DNA from 3 places in the Streptomyces sp. NPDC101132 genome. Region 1 is predicted to be linked to each of the others. Evidence: riboswitches for the same ligand, from Rfam matches in the RefSeq annotation. Region 1 holds a riboswitch; each other region holds the start of a gene.
What was found. Region 1 has a riboswitch for cobalamin ahead of ACIQUR_RS01930 (prenyltransferase/squalene oxidase repeat-containing protein). Riboswitches for the same ligand answer to the same signal wherever they lie in the genome.
Positions count from the first base shown of each region.

Region 2: another riboswitch for cobalamin. It lies ahead of metE (5-methyltetrahydropteroyltriglutamate--homocysteine S-methyltransferase); the one in region 1 lies ahead of ACIQUR_RS01930 (prenyltransferase/squalene oxidase repeat-containing protein).
Region 3: another riboswitch for cobalamin. It lies ahead of ACIQUR_RS10150 (cobalamin biosynthesis protein); the one in region 1 lies ahead of ACIQUR_RS01930 (prenyltransferase/squalene oxidase repeat-containing protein).

Region 1 covers NZ_JBIVYX010000001.1:395,002-398,823, forward strand. Annotated here, with positions in the region: gene ACIQUR_RS01930 (prenyltransferase/squalene oxidase repeat-containing protein) at 1-2,511, opposite strand, end outside; cobalamin riboswitch at 2,674-2,822, opposite strand; cobalamin riboswitch at 2,882-3,013, shown strand; gene ACIQUR_RS01935 (hypothetical protein) at 3,125-3,822, shown strand, end outside.
Region 2 covers NZ_JBIVYX010000009.1:241,300-245,121, forward strand. Annotated here, with positions in the region: gene ACIQUR_RS22270 (NAD-dependent epimerase/dehydratase family protein) at 1-348, shown strand, start outside; gene ACIQUR_RS22275 (FKBP-type peptidyl-prolyl cis-trans isomerase) at 398-805, opposite strand; gene ACIQUR_RS22280 (5'-nucleotidase) at 881-1,816, opposite strand; cobalamin riboswitch at 2,015-2,166, shown strand; gene metE (5-methyltetrahydropteroyltriglutamate--homocysteine S-methyltransferase) at 2,351-3,822, shown strand, end outside.
Region 3 covers NZ_JBIVYX010000003.1:572,361-576,182, forward strand. Annotated here, with positions in the region: gene ACIQUR_RS10145 (cobyric acid synthase) at 1-945, opposite strand, end outside; gene ACIQUR_RS10150 (cobalamin biosynthesis protein) at 942-1,910, opposite strand; cobalamin riboswitch at 1,946-2,091, opposite strand; gene ACIQUR_RS10155 (hypothetical protein) at 2,220-2,471, opposite strand; gene ACIQUR_RS10160 (anion permease) at 2,492-3,748, opposite strand.

The DNA.
Region 1 (3,822 bases):
GGGAGTGGGCTGCGGGGTGGTGCCGTCGAGGCTGCGGGTGAGGGTGCCGAAGGAGATGCCGGTGGCGCCGCCGACGGCCTGCGTGGAGGCGCGCAGGTCGGAGCCGGGCTGGGAGTCCCTGGCGATGTTGAAGCCGCCGTCGCCGTTCTGCTGGGAGGTGAGGAAGGCCAGGGCCTTGGTGATCTGCGTCTTGTACGTGGTGCTGTCGAGGGAGAGGCCCTGGACGGCGAGTGCGGCGGAGTTGACCGAGTTGCCGGAGGCTCCGGGGAAGCCGCCGTCGGGCTTCTGCTGGGCCGCGAGCCACGCGAGGGCCTTGTCGACGGCCGCCTGGGACTGCTGGTCGGGCAGGAGGTCGAGGGCCATCGCGGCGATGGCGGTGGAGTCCACCTCCTCCCCGCTCGGCTCGCCGATGAGGCTGACCCAGGCGCCCGACGGCTTCTGGAGGCTCTTCAGGTAGGCGACGGGCTCGGCCGCGGCGGCGGTCTCCCCCGCCCTGATCTGGGCGATGACGCCCAGGGACTGAGAGAAGACGGAGGTGGCGTTGGTGTAGGCGCCCTTGTCGGCGCAGGAGCGGTCGGGCGCCGGGGTCTTGGCCGGGCAGACTGCCTTGGCGAGCGCGGCGATCAGGTCCTGGCCGCCGAAGGTGCGGGGGTCGCGGCCTACGGCCTCGGCGAGCAGCGCCGCCTTGCCGAGGGAGCCTCCGCCCGCGTACTTGGTGCCGATGTTGGTCCACGAGGCGAGGGTCCGGCCGGTGCCGTCCTTGCCGCCGTGGTCGAGGAAGTCGACGATGCCGCGCAGGGCCGCGTTGTCGGCGCCGGTGGCGGCCAGGGCGTACGCGCCGTCGATGGTCAGGCCGAAGTCGGCGAAGCCGGTGCCGGCAGTGCTCTCGTAGTAGTGGCCTTGGAGGAGCCTCGTGGGGTCGGTGAGGTAGGCCGAGCCCTTTGTGAGGTCCGGGCCGCCCTCGGGACGGGGCGTCGGGCCGGTGGTGGGGCCCGTGGTGGGACCGGTCGGGGAGGGCGAGGGCTCCGGCTGTTTGGTGGTCAGGGTGACCAGGTCGCTCTTGACGCCGGCGATGACGGCGGGGACGGTGGCGAACAGCAGCGGGTCGGTGCCGCCGGCCTCGAAGGCGAAGGCGCCGCTGGGCAGTTGCTGCTTGGACAGCCAGGAGACGGCCGCGTCCGCCCGGCCGGGATCGCCGAGGTGGCGCAGGGCCTGGGCGGCGAAGCCGGTGGCGTAGGCGCTGCCGACCGTGCCGTACGCGGCGGCGGGCAGGCCACCGTCCGCGAGCTGGGCCTTCTTCAGGAAGTCGCGGGCCTTGGCCACCTCCGCCTCGTGGCCGCCGGCCCGCTGGAGGGCGAGGGCGGCGAGGCCGGTGGCTCCGGGCTCGCTGTCACAGCCGTCGCCGCGGCGGATGAGCATGCTGGTGAAGCCGCCGTCCTGGCACTGCATGTCGGTGAGGCGGGCCACGGCGTCGGCGGGCGGGCGGACGTCGCCGCCGAGGAGGGCGATCACGGCGAGGGCCTGGCCCTCGGCCTGGCCGGAGGTGGTGGGGAAGTCGCCCTTGACGGTGCAGCCGGGTACGGGCGTGGGGGCGTCCGATCCGCTGGTGCAGACGTGCTTGAGGAGGTCGCCGAGGAGGTCGTGGCCGCCGACGGCGCGGGGGTTGCCGCCCGTGGCCTCGGCCACGAGGGCGAGCCGGGCCGCAGCCGGCGCTTCAGGCGCCTGGTCCTTGCCGGACGGGTAGGCGTACGCGTCGGTGTGCTCCGGCCGGGCCAGGAAGGCGGCTGCCTTCGCGGCCGCCGGGCTCTTCGGGGCGGCGGCGGCCAGGGCGAGGGCGGTCTCGGCGGTCAGGGAGTGGTTCGGGATCTCGGAGCCTTCGTCGACGACGCGTTCGCCGTCCTTGAGCTGTGCGGTGAGCCAGCGGGTGGCCGCGGGGAGGTCGACCGCGCCGGGCGGGACAACAGGTCCGCTCGTGTCGGTGGGCTTGGGCGAGGGCCCGCCGCCGGCGCGGACGTCGTCCGGGGAGAAGGTGGGTTTGCCGGTGCTGCCGCCGACGTCCGTGCCGCCGAAGACCCAGGCGTCGACGTCCCCGGGCTTGGGGGTGCGGGCCATGGCACCGAGCGGGCTGTAGGTCCAGGCCGTCTGGCCGGGCGAAGCGGTCCAGTAGGACCAGTAGGCGGAGGCCTGCGGGGTGAGCTGGCAGGGCTCCTTGTCCGGGGTCGGGTACTGCGTACCGGAGTTGAAGGAGCCGTAGCCGATCCGACAGATGAAGGCGGGGCCGTCGTGGACGGTGCCGGTGGTGGTGAAGCCGGCTTCGTGGAGCAGGTCGTAGCCGGTGGTCGGGGTCGTGTCGCAGCCGCGCTCGACCTTGCCGCCGAACGGGCCGAAGTCGACGGCCACGATCGCGCCGACCGTGGCCGTGCAGTCCTTGACCGGGTCGGCCGTCGCCGTCGTGGACGGTGCGAGGAAGGCGACGGTCACACCGCAGACGAGCAGCATCGCCGCCGTCATGGACAGCAGTCGTTGTCTGGCGGTCGTGTGCCGGCCTGCCTGCTGTTCGGTTTCCACCCGCGGCCCCCTCGTCGGTGCCGGACGGACGGGGTCGTGGCGAGACGCCCCGTGCGCGAGATCCGCAGGGGCGGTGACGACCACGCCGTAGTCCGCGACGGCGCTCTTCGTTCATGACACGGCCACAGGCAATCCGGCTCGCCCGGGACGATCGCCGGGCCTACGGTTGCGGGTCAGCGCCGGAATTCGACCGGCTTCCCCTGGGGCTGAGTACTTGTCAGCCGCCATGGAACACGGCCCCGAGTGCACCGTCAAGGTGGGATGCGTCTCATCCAGCTGCCGAGCCAGGGCACTTGGGGCCACGCTGGCGGACCCTTGATCACTGGGGTAGCGTCCTGGGCGCCACATGGGGGAATCCGGTGAGAATCCGGGGCTGACGCGCAGCGGTGTGGCACGGCGGACGCCGTGCCGAGCCCGAATGCCCGTGCGGTGACGAAGCATCAGGAAGCCGTACCACGCGTTCCGGACGGCGGCCCCTTCGCCAGGTCGTGCCGGGCGGTCCGCGCATGGTCCCCTGGCGAGGTCGGCCGGCGTTCGCCGATCTCAGGAGCAGGTCATGAACCGTTCCCTCACCTCCCGCCGCCTCGCGCTCGCGGTCCCTGCCGCAGTCGGCGCGTTCGCCCTCGCCGTGGTGCCCGCCGCGGCCACCTCCACGCCCGCCCAGATCGCCACGTCGAAGACCAACGGTGTGGCCTACCTCAAGTCCCTTCAGGCTGCTGACGGTTCCTACGCCGGTTCCGGACTGTCCAACGAGTGGGCCTTCAGCGCCTTCGCCGCCGCGGGTACCGCGGTCGTCGACGTCGCCCCGGGCGGGGACACCACGAAGAACGCCCGGACCGTCTACCGCAACCTGCTCTCCACGTCCGGCTGGCCCTCGGCCTCCCCTGTCGTGACCGACTACGAGCGCGGCACGCTCAACGCGTACGCGGCTGGCATCGACCCCGCCCGGGTCTCCGCCTCCCGCAACCTGATCGCGAACATCTACTCCTACTGGCAGACCGCCGAACCCGGCTACTTCGGCCCCTCCGCCAACTTCAACGGCACCGTCTTCGCCGCCCTCGCCCTCGGCGGCGCCAAGGCCCAGGCCGGCGGCGCCCGCATACCGCAGGCCCTCACCAACTCGCTCGTCGCCCGTATCCGCGCCAACCAGCACAACGACGGCGGCTGGCAGTACGGCAAAGCCGAGGGCAACCCGACCGCCCTGGCCACCCCCGGCGACATCGACATGACCGGCGCCGCCATGGCCGCCCTGTG
Region 2 (3,822 bases), on a different contig from region 1:
GTCAGGGACGTGGCCGCGGCCCACATCGCCGCCGCCGAGCAGCCCGGCGCGCACGGCCGGTACATCCTGGCCCGGCCGGAGATGGTGTCGTTCCGCGAGATGGCCCGGGCCCTGCTGGCCGTGCGCCCCAGGGACCCACGCCTGCCCCGGTGGGGCCTGCCGCACTGGCCGGTACGGCTCCTGGGACCGGCCTTCGGCCTCACGCAGGACTACATCCGCAAGCACCTCGGGATCAGGTTCGCGGTCGACAACCGCAGGAGCACCGAGGAACTCGGCATCACCTACCGCCCCTGGCAGGAGACCCTTGTCGACCACCACCACGCCTGGACCGGGCGCCGCGCGGCGTGAGCCCGGAGCACGGCCGCGCGGCCCGCGCAGCCGGCCGGCGGAGCGGGCCTCACGCGCCGCTGCTCCACCCGCCCGTGCCCGAGTACGAGTCGACCAGGTCCACCACGAACACCAGCGTCGAGCCGGCCGGGATCAGCGGTGAGGGCGACTGGTTCCCGTAGCCGAGCCGCGGCGGAACGACGATCTCGCGCCGGCCGCCGACCCGCATCCCCTTCACCCCCCGGTCCCAGCCCTTGATGACCCGGCCGCTGCCCAGCGCGAACTTGAACGGCTCGCCCCGGTCCCAGGAGGCGTCGAACTCCTGCCCGGTCTCGAAGGTCACCCCGACGTAGTGGACCTTGACCACCATGCCCGGCTTCACCTCGGGCCCGTCCCCGACGACCAGGTCCCGGACGGTCAGCTCGGCCGGAGCCGCACCCTCCGGAACCACGACCTCCGGCTTCTCCAGCGCACCCATTGCAGCCCCATCACTCGCCGTCGACAGTCCCGGCACGGACCGGGCGGACACCCGGACACCCCGTGCCCCGGATGATCACGGTACCGGCGCGTTCACGATGCCGAACGGCACGTGGACGCTCGGGGTGGCCGGCGCCGTGCCGTTCAGGTGCGCGACCTGGTCGTCGAAGAAGATGTGCGGGTCGAGCGCGCGCATCACGGCCGCCTTGTCGACGCCGCCGAGGAAGAAGGCGTCGTTCACCCGGAGTCCCCACTGCCTCAGGCTCCGCACCGCCCGTTCGTGCGCGGGGGCGTCCCGCGCGGTGACCAGGGACACCCGCAGCCGGGGCCGGTACGCCGGGACCGCGCGCCGCTCCTCCTCCTCGCGGCGCTGGATCCGGTTGACGCCCGCGAGGAACTCCCGCAGGGGGCCCGGGTCGTGCGGGGTGGTCGCGTTGAGCACCTCGTGCGCGCGGAACTCGTCGATGCCCGCCGACTGGTAGATCCGCTCGGAGGAGTCGTCCGCCAGGACGCCGTCGAAGTCGAAGGCGATCCGCAGCTCCCGGTCGGCGTCGTCGTCGACCCGCTCCGTCCTGAGCACGTGCCCCGCCGGCAGCCCGTCGGCCATCGCCGCACGGACGTCGGCACCGTCGGCCGACAGGAACAACGACATGTTCAGGGCCGGCATGAACCGGTGCGACGGCCGGCCCTGCCGGAAGACCGCCCGGCTGATGGGCAGACCGTGCGCCGCGATGGAACGCATCACCCGCAGCCCGGTGTCGGGGTCGTTGCGCGACAGGATGATGACCTCGACCAGCGGATCGGACGGATCCGCGAGGTCGTTCAGCGACAGCAGGCGCCGCACGAAGGGGAAGGCCACGCCCTTGCCCAGGACGTCGTCCGCATGGGCCTCCTGGCAGGCCCGGTACGCGTCCTCACCCCGCTCCCGGAACACCGCGTCGCACTCGGTGAGGTCGAACAGGGCACTGGAGGCGATCCCCACGACGAGGCGGTCGGACAGGTCGTACTTCATCACGCCCCCCGCCGGCACACGTGCAACACCGAGGGGGTTATCACCCGTTCGAGCCGGCCGAAAACGCGTACCCCCCCCGCCGGGGCGGCGGCCCTGGCACGCGTCCGCATGCCGGACGGGGGTCGTCACCCGGCAGGCGTCCGGCATACGCTGGCCGGTGCAGCTGGTTCGCCCCGTCCGCCAGGCGGGATGCGTCGCAAGAGGGAACCCGGTGGGAATCCGGGACTGCCCCGCAGCGGTGAGCGGGAACGACCGCCGTCATACGCACTGGGACCGCGAGGTCCTGGGAAGCGACGGCCAGTAGGTGCCCGCCTCTTCGGAGGCCGGCGTGCCCGCGAGTCCGAAGACCTGCCCGTTGCCCGTGCCGGCCCGAGCCGTGCGCGGATGTCCCGGTGACCTCGTGGGCGGGTCGGCGTACACAGCAGACGGTCGACCGCGCGTGCCGCGCGGGTCGTGGCCGTCCGCTCCTCGTACCCCTTCGCGCCTCCGGGGCCCATCGGGATCTCAGGGATTCATCTCGCGAAGGAGATCTCCGTGACCACCAAGTCCGCAGCCGCGGCAGCAGGCGCCACCGTCCACGGCTACCCCCGCCAGGGCCCGAACCGTGAGCTCAAGAAGGCGATCGAGGGCTACTGGAAGGGCCGCGTCACCGCCGACGCACTCCGCACCACCGCCGCGGACCTGCGCAGCGCCAACTGGCAGCAGCTCGCCTCCGCCGGCATCACCGAAGTGCCCACGGGCGACTTCTCGTACTACGACCACGTCCTGGACACCACCGTCATGGTCGGCGCGATCCCCGCACGCCACCGGGCCGCCGTCGCCGCCGACACCCTCGGCGGCTACTTCGCCATGGCACGCGGGACCCAGGACGTGCCGCCGCTGGAGATGACCAAGTGGTTCGACACCAACTACCACTACCTGGTCCCCGAACTCGGCCCGGACACCGTCTTCACCGCCGACCCCGCCAAGCAGGTCGCCGAGCTCCGCGAGGCCCTCACCCTCGGCCACACCGCCCGTCCCGTCCTCGTCGGCCCCGTCACCTACCTGCTGCTCGCCAAGCCCGCACCCGGCGCGGCAGCCGACTTCCGGCCGCTGACCCTGCTCGACCGGCTCCTGCCCGTGTACGCGGAGGTCCTCACCGCCCTCCGCGCCGCCGGCGCCGAGTGGGTGCAACTGGACGAGCCCGCCCTCGTCCAGGACCGCACCCCGGCCGAACTCAACGCGGCCGCCCGCGCCTACCGCGAACTCGGCGCCCTCACCGACCGGCCCAGGCTGCTCGTCGCGTCCTACTTCGACCGGCTCGGCGAGGCCCTGCCCGTCCTGGCCAAGGCACCCGTGGAGGGACTGGCGCTCGACTTCACCGGCCCGGCCGCCGCCAACCTCGACGACCTCGCGGCCGTCGGCGGACTGCCCGGAAAGCGGCTGGTCGCAGGGGTCGTGAACGGCCGCAACATCTGGGTCGACGACCTGGGGAAGTCCCTGACCACCCTCGGCACCCTGCTCGGCCTCGCCGACCGGGTCGACGTGGCAGCCTCCTGCTCCCTCCTGCACGTCCCGCTCGACGCCGCCGCCGAGAAGGACGCCGACCCGCAGATCCGGCGCTGGCTGGCCTTCGCCCGGCAGAAGGCCGCCGAGATCGCCACCCTGGCCAGGGGACTCACCTCCGGCACCGCATCGGTGGCGGGCGAACTGTCCGCCAACCGCGCCGTCCTGGCCTCCCGGGCCGCGTCCCCCCTCACCCACGACCCCGCCGTCCGCGCCCGCGCGGCGGCCGTCACGGAGGCCGACCGGCAGCGCTCCCAGCCCTACCCCGAACGTGCCGCCGCCCAGCGCGCCCACCTGCGTCTGCCACTGCTGCCGACCACCACGATCGGATCCTTCCCGCAGACCGACGAGCTCCGGGCGGCCCGTGCCGACCTGCGGGCCGGACGCATCGACACCGCCGGCTACGAGGCGCGCATCAAGGGCGAGATCGAGGAGGTGATCTCCTTCCAGGAGAAGACCGG
Region 3 (3,822 bases), on a different contig from region 1:
GGTGCCCGGTACGACGGCCAGGTCGGCGTCCGCCAGCTCCTCGGGACGGTCCACGAACCGCACCACCACGCCCGGCTCGGCGGCCAGCGCGTCCACGTCCGTGAAGTTCGACATCAGCGGCACCGCGCAGACCGCGACCCGCAGAACGTCCTCGCCGACCGGCGGGGCCACCACCGACTCGCGGACCGCGCCGCGCAGCGACACGCGCAGCCCGTCCTCCTCGTCGATGCCCAGCCCGTGCCGGAACGGCAGCACGCCGTACGTCGCCCGGCCGGTGAGCCCGCGCAGCATCTCCAGGCCAGGCTCCAGCAGCGAGACGTCGCCCCGGAACTTGTTGACCAGGTAGCCGGCCACCAGCTCCTGGTCCTCGGCGCCGAGCAGGGCGGTGGTGCCGAAGAACGACGCGAACACCCCGCCCCGGTCGATGTCGCCGACCACGACGACCGGGAACCGGGCGGCCCGCGCGATGCCCATGTTGACGATGTCCGTGCGCCGCAGGTTGATCTCCGCCGGACTGCCGGCCCCCTCGCAGATCACGGCGTCATACGTGCCCCGCAGCTGCTCCAGGCAGTCCGTCACCACGCCGAGCAGCTGCTCCTGGCGGCCGCCGTGGTAGCCGCGCGCGCTCATCTCGCCCACCGGGCGGCCCAGCAGCACGACCTGGCTGGAGCGGTCGCTGCCCGGCTTGAGCAGCACCGGGTTCATCAGCGCGGTCGGCTCCACCCGGGCCGCCTGGGCCTGCATGGCCTGGGCGCGGCCGATCTCGGCGCCCTCGCGCGTGACGAAGGAGTTGAGGGACATGTTCTGCGCCTTGAAGGGCGCGACCTTCACGCCCTGCCGGGCGAGCCAGCGGCAGATGCCGGCCGTGACGACGCTCTTGCCCGCGTCCGAGGTGGTGCCGGCGACCAGCAGTCCGCCGCCGAGCCGTGCCGAGGAGCCGCTCATGCCCTGCCTTCCTGGTGGGTGCGCGCGACGCGCGCCGCGAGGGTCCGGCCGGCCACGCAGGCGCCCAGCGCCAGCCAGGTGACCCGCCGGGAGAGCCGTACCGCCCGTTCGATGTCCGGGACGGCGACCGGGCGGCCGGCCGCGCCGTTGAGCACCGGCCGGTGCTCGACGCGTCCGCCGTACGCGAGGGTGCCGCCCATCCGTACGCCGAGCGCCCCCGCGAAGGCGGACTCGACCGGTCCGGCGTTGGGACTGGGGTGCTTGGCGGCGTCCTGCCGCCAGGCCCGGACCGCCCCCCGACGATCCGGGCCCGCCAGCACCGCCGCGGCGGCCGTGAGCCGGGCTCCCGGCCAGCCCGCGAGGTCGTCCAGCCGGGCCGAGGCCCAGCCGTAGCGCAGGTAACGGGGCGACTTGTGGCCCACCATGGCGTCCAGGGTGTTCACCGCGCGGAAGGCGGCGAGTCCCGGCACGCCCGCGACCGCGCCCCAGACCAGGGCCCCGACCACGGCGTCCGAGGTGTTCTCGGCGACCGACTCCACGACCGCCCGCGCGATCTGCTGCTCGTCCAGCGCGTGCGGGTCGCGCCCGCACAGGTGGGGCAGGCGTTCGCGGGCCACGTCGGTGTCGCCGGCGGCCAGCGCCCCGCCGATGGCCCGCGCCTCGCGGGCCAGCGAGGTGCCGCCGACCACCGCCCAGGTGGCGGTGGCGGTCAGCGCGATACGGAGGGGGGCGGGCCGGGAGCGCACGGCGCGGGCGCCGAGCGCGCCCAGGGCCGCCGCACCACCGGCGCAGAGGAGTGTGTGGAGTGCGCCGCGGCCCCGGTGGTCGCGCCAGAGGGCGCGTTCCACTGCGGCGGCGGCGCGACCGAAGGCGGCGACGGGGTGCCCGCGGCGCGGATCACCGAGGATCCGGTCGCCGATCAGGCCCGCCGCCGCGCCGTACGCGAACACGCGGTCGGCACGCATGGCAGGTATGTCCTCACTCAGGGTCCGCGCCCTGGTTCGACGTAAACCGGCGGTGAGAGTTCCTGGCTCCCGGGGCTGGTGTGCTCCCCGGTGACAGTGGCGGGACCGCGCCGGATTCGCACCGGACTTCCTCTCCTGCCGCCGTGATGGCTCGGGCAGTCCACCACGCACCGCGACAGCCCGTCAACTTGCCGTTGACCTGCCCTTAAGGGAACGCCCGGGGGAGTGCGGGCCCGACCGGGACGACGCGCCGCGGCACGCAAAAGAACTCCCCCGCGGGTGTCCCGCGGGGGAGTTCGGGCCGTCAGGTCAGCTGACGATGAGGTAGATGCCGTACGCCACGGCCGCCGCGCAGAGCGCGAAGGAGGCGTACGCGCCCGTGCGGGCCAGAGCTGCTCCCCCTCGGCCTTCGGCCTGGGAGGTACCCCCATCGCCCTGCTCGGTGGCCGCCTCGTGCTTCGAGAGGCCGACGATGCCGAGGGTGAACAGCGTCACCAGGAGCACGGTGGCCGACAGGCTCACGCCGAAGACGGAGCCGAGGGCTGCCCAGTCGATGTCCATACCGCTTGATCCTCTGTGGTTCAGACCGCGGCGGCCGGGGCCGCCGGGGACTCGGGGTGCTGGGAGGGGGCCGGGATGGTGGCCTTGAGGTCTTCGTCCGCGACGGCGGCGGTGGTGCCGGCCGGCGGCGGGGTCACGGCCGCGATGGCGGTGGTGACCACACCGGGCTCCTCGGCGTCCACGTCGTTGACGTTGTTGTGGTCGACGACCTGGCGGCGGGAGACCAGCCAGATGGCGAGGCAGGAGCCGACGAGGAAGACCGCGACGGCGGCGACGCCCCAGTCGCCCTGGCGGGTGACCAGCTCGGCGCCGGCGCTGACCAGCGCGGCGGCCGGCAGGGTCAGGCCCCACGCCACGAACATGCGGGTGGCGGTGGACCAGCGGACCACGCCGCCCTTGCGGCCGAGGCCGGCGCCCATGACCGCACCGGAGCACGAGTGGGTGGTGGAGAGGGAGAAGCCCAGGTTGGAGGAGGCCAGGATGACGCTCGCGGCCGAGGTCTGGGCGGCGAAGCCCTGCTGCGGCTGGAGGTCGGTCAGGCCCTTGCCCATGGTGCGGATGATGCGCCAGCCGCCGAGGTAGGTGCCGAGGGCGATGGCCAGACCGGCGGAGACGATGACCCAGACCGGCGGGTTCGCGTCGGGCGCGATGGCGCCGCCGGCGATCAGGGCCAGGGTGATGATGCCCATCGTCTTCTGCGCGTCGTTGGTGCCGTGCGCCAGGGAGACCAGGCCCGCGGAGGCGATCTGCCCGGCGCGGTAGCCCTTCGCGGAGGTCTTCTCGCCGACCTGGCTGCCCAGCTTGTACGTGACCTTGGTGGCCAGCATCGCTGCCACGCCGGCCACGATCGGGGCGGCGACGGCGGGGATGAGGACCTTGGTGACGACGACGCCGCCATTGACGGCGCCGATGCCCGCGGACGCGACCGCGGCACCGATCAGACCGCCCATCAGGGCGTGGGAGGAGCTGGACGGCAGTCCGACCAGCCAGGTCAGCAGGTTCCAGAGGATCGCGCCGACCAGGGCGGCGAAGATCACTTCGGGCTGGATGCCCTCCTCGTTGACCAGGCCCTTGGAGATCGTCTTGGCGACCTCCACGGACATGAACGCGCCGACGAGGTTGAGCACGGCGGACATGGCCACCGCCGTCTTGGGCTTGAGAGCGCCAGTCGAGATGGTGGTGGCCATCGCGTTGGCGGTGTCGTGGAAACCGTTCGTGAAGTCGAAGACGAGAGCGGTAACGATCACGATCCCGAGGAGAAGCGTTATGTGCTCCATTTACCCAGGCTTCTGTTTGAGGTCAGTGGCTTCGTTGAACGTAGGCAACCTGAGTGAACGGAAGATGAACTGAG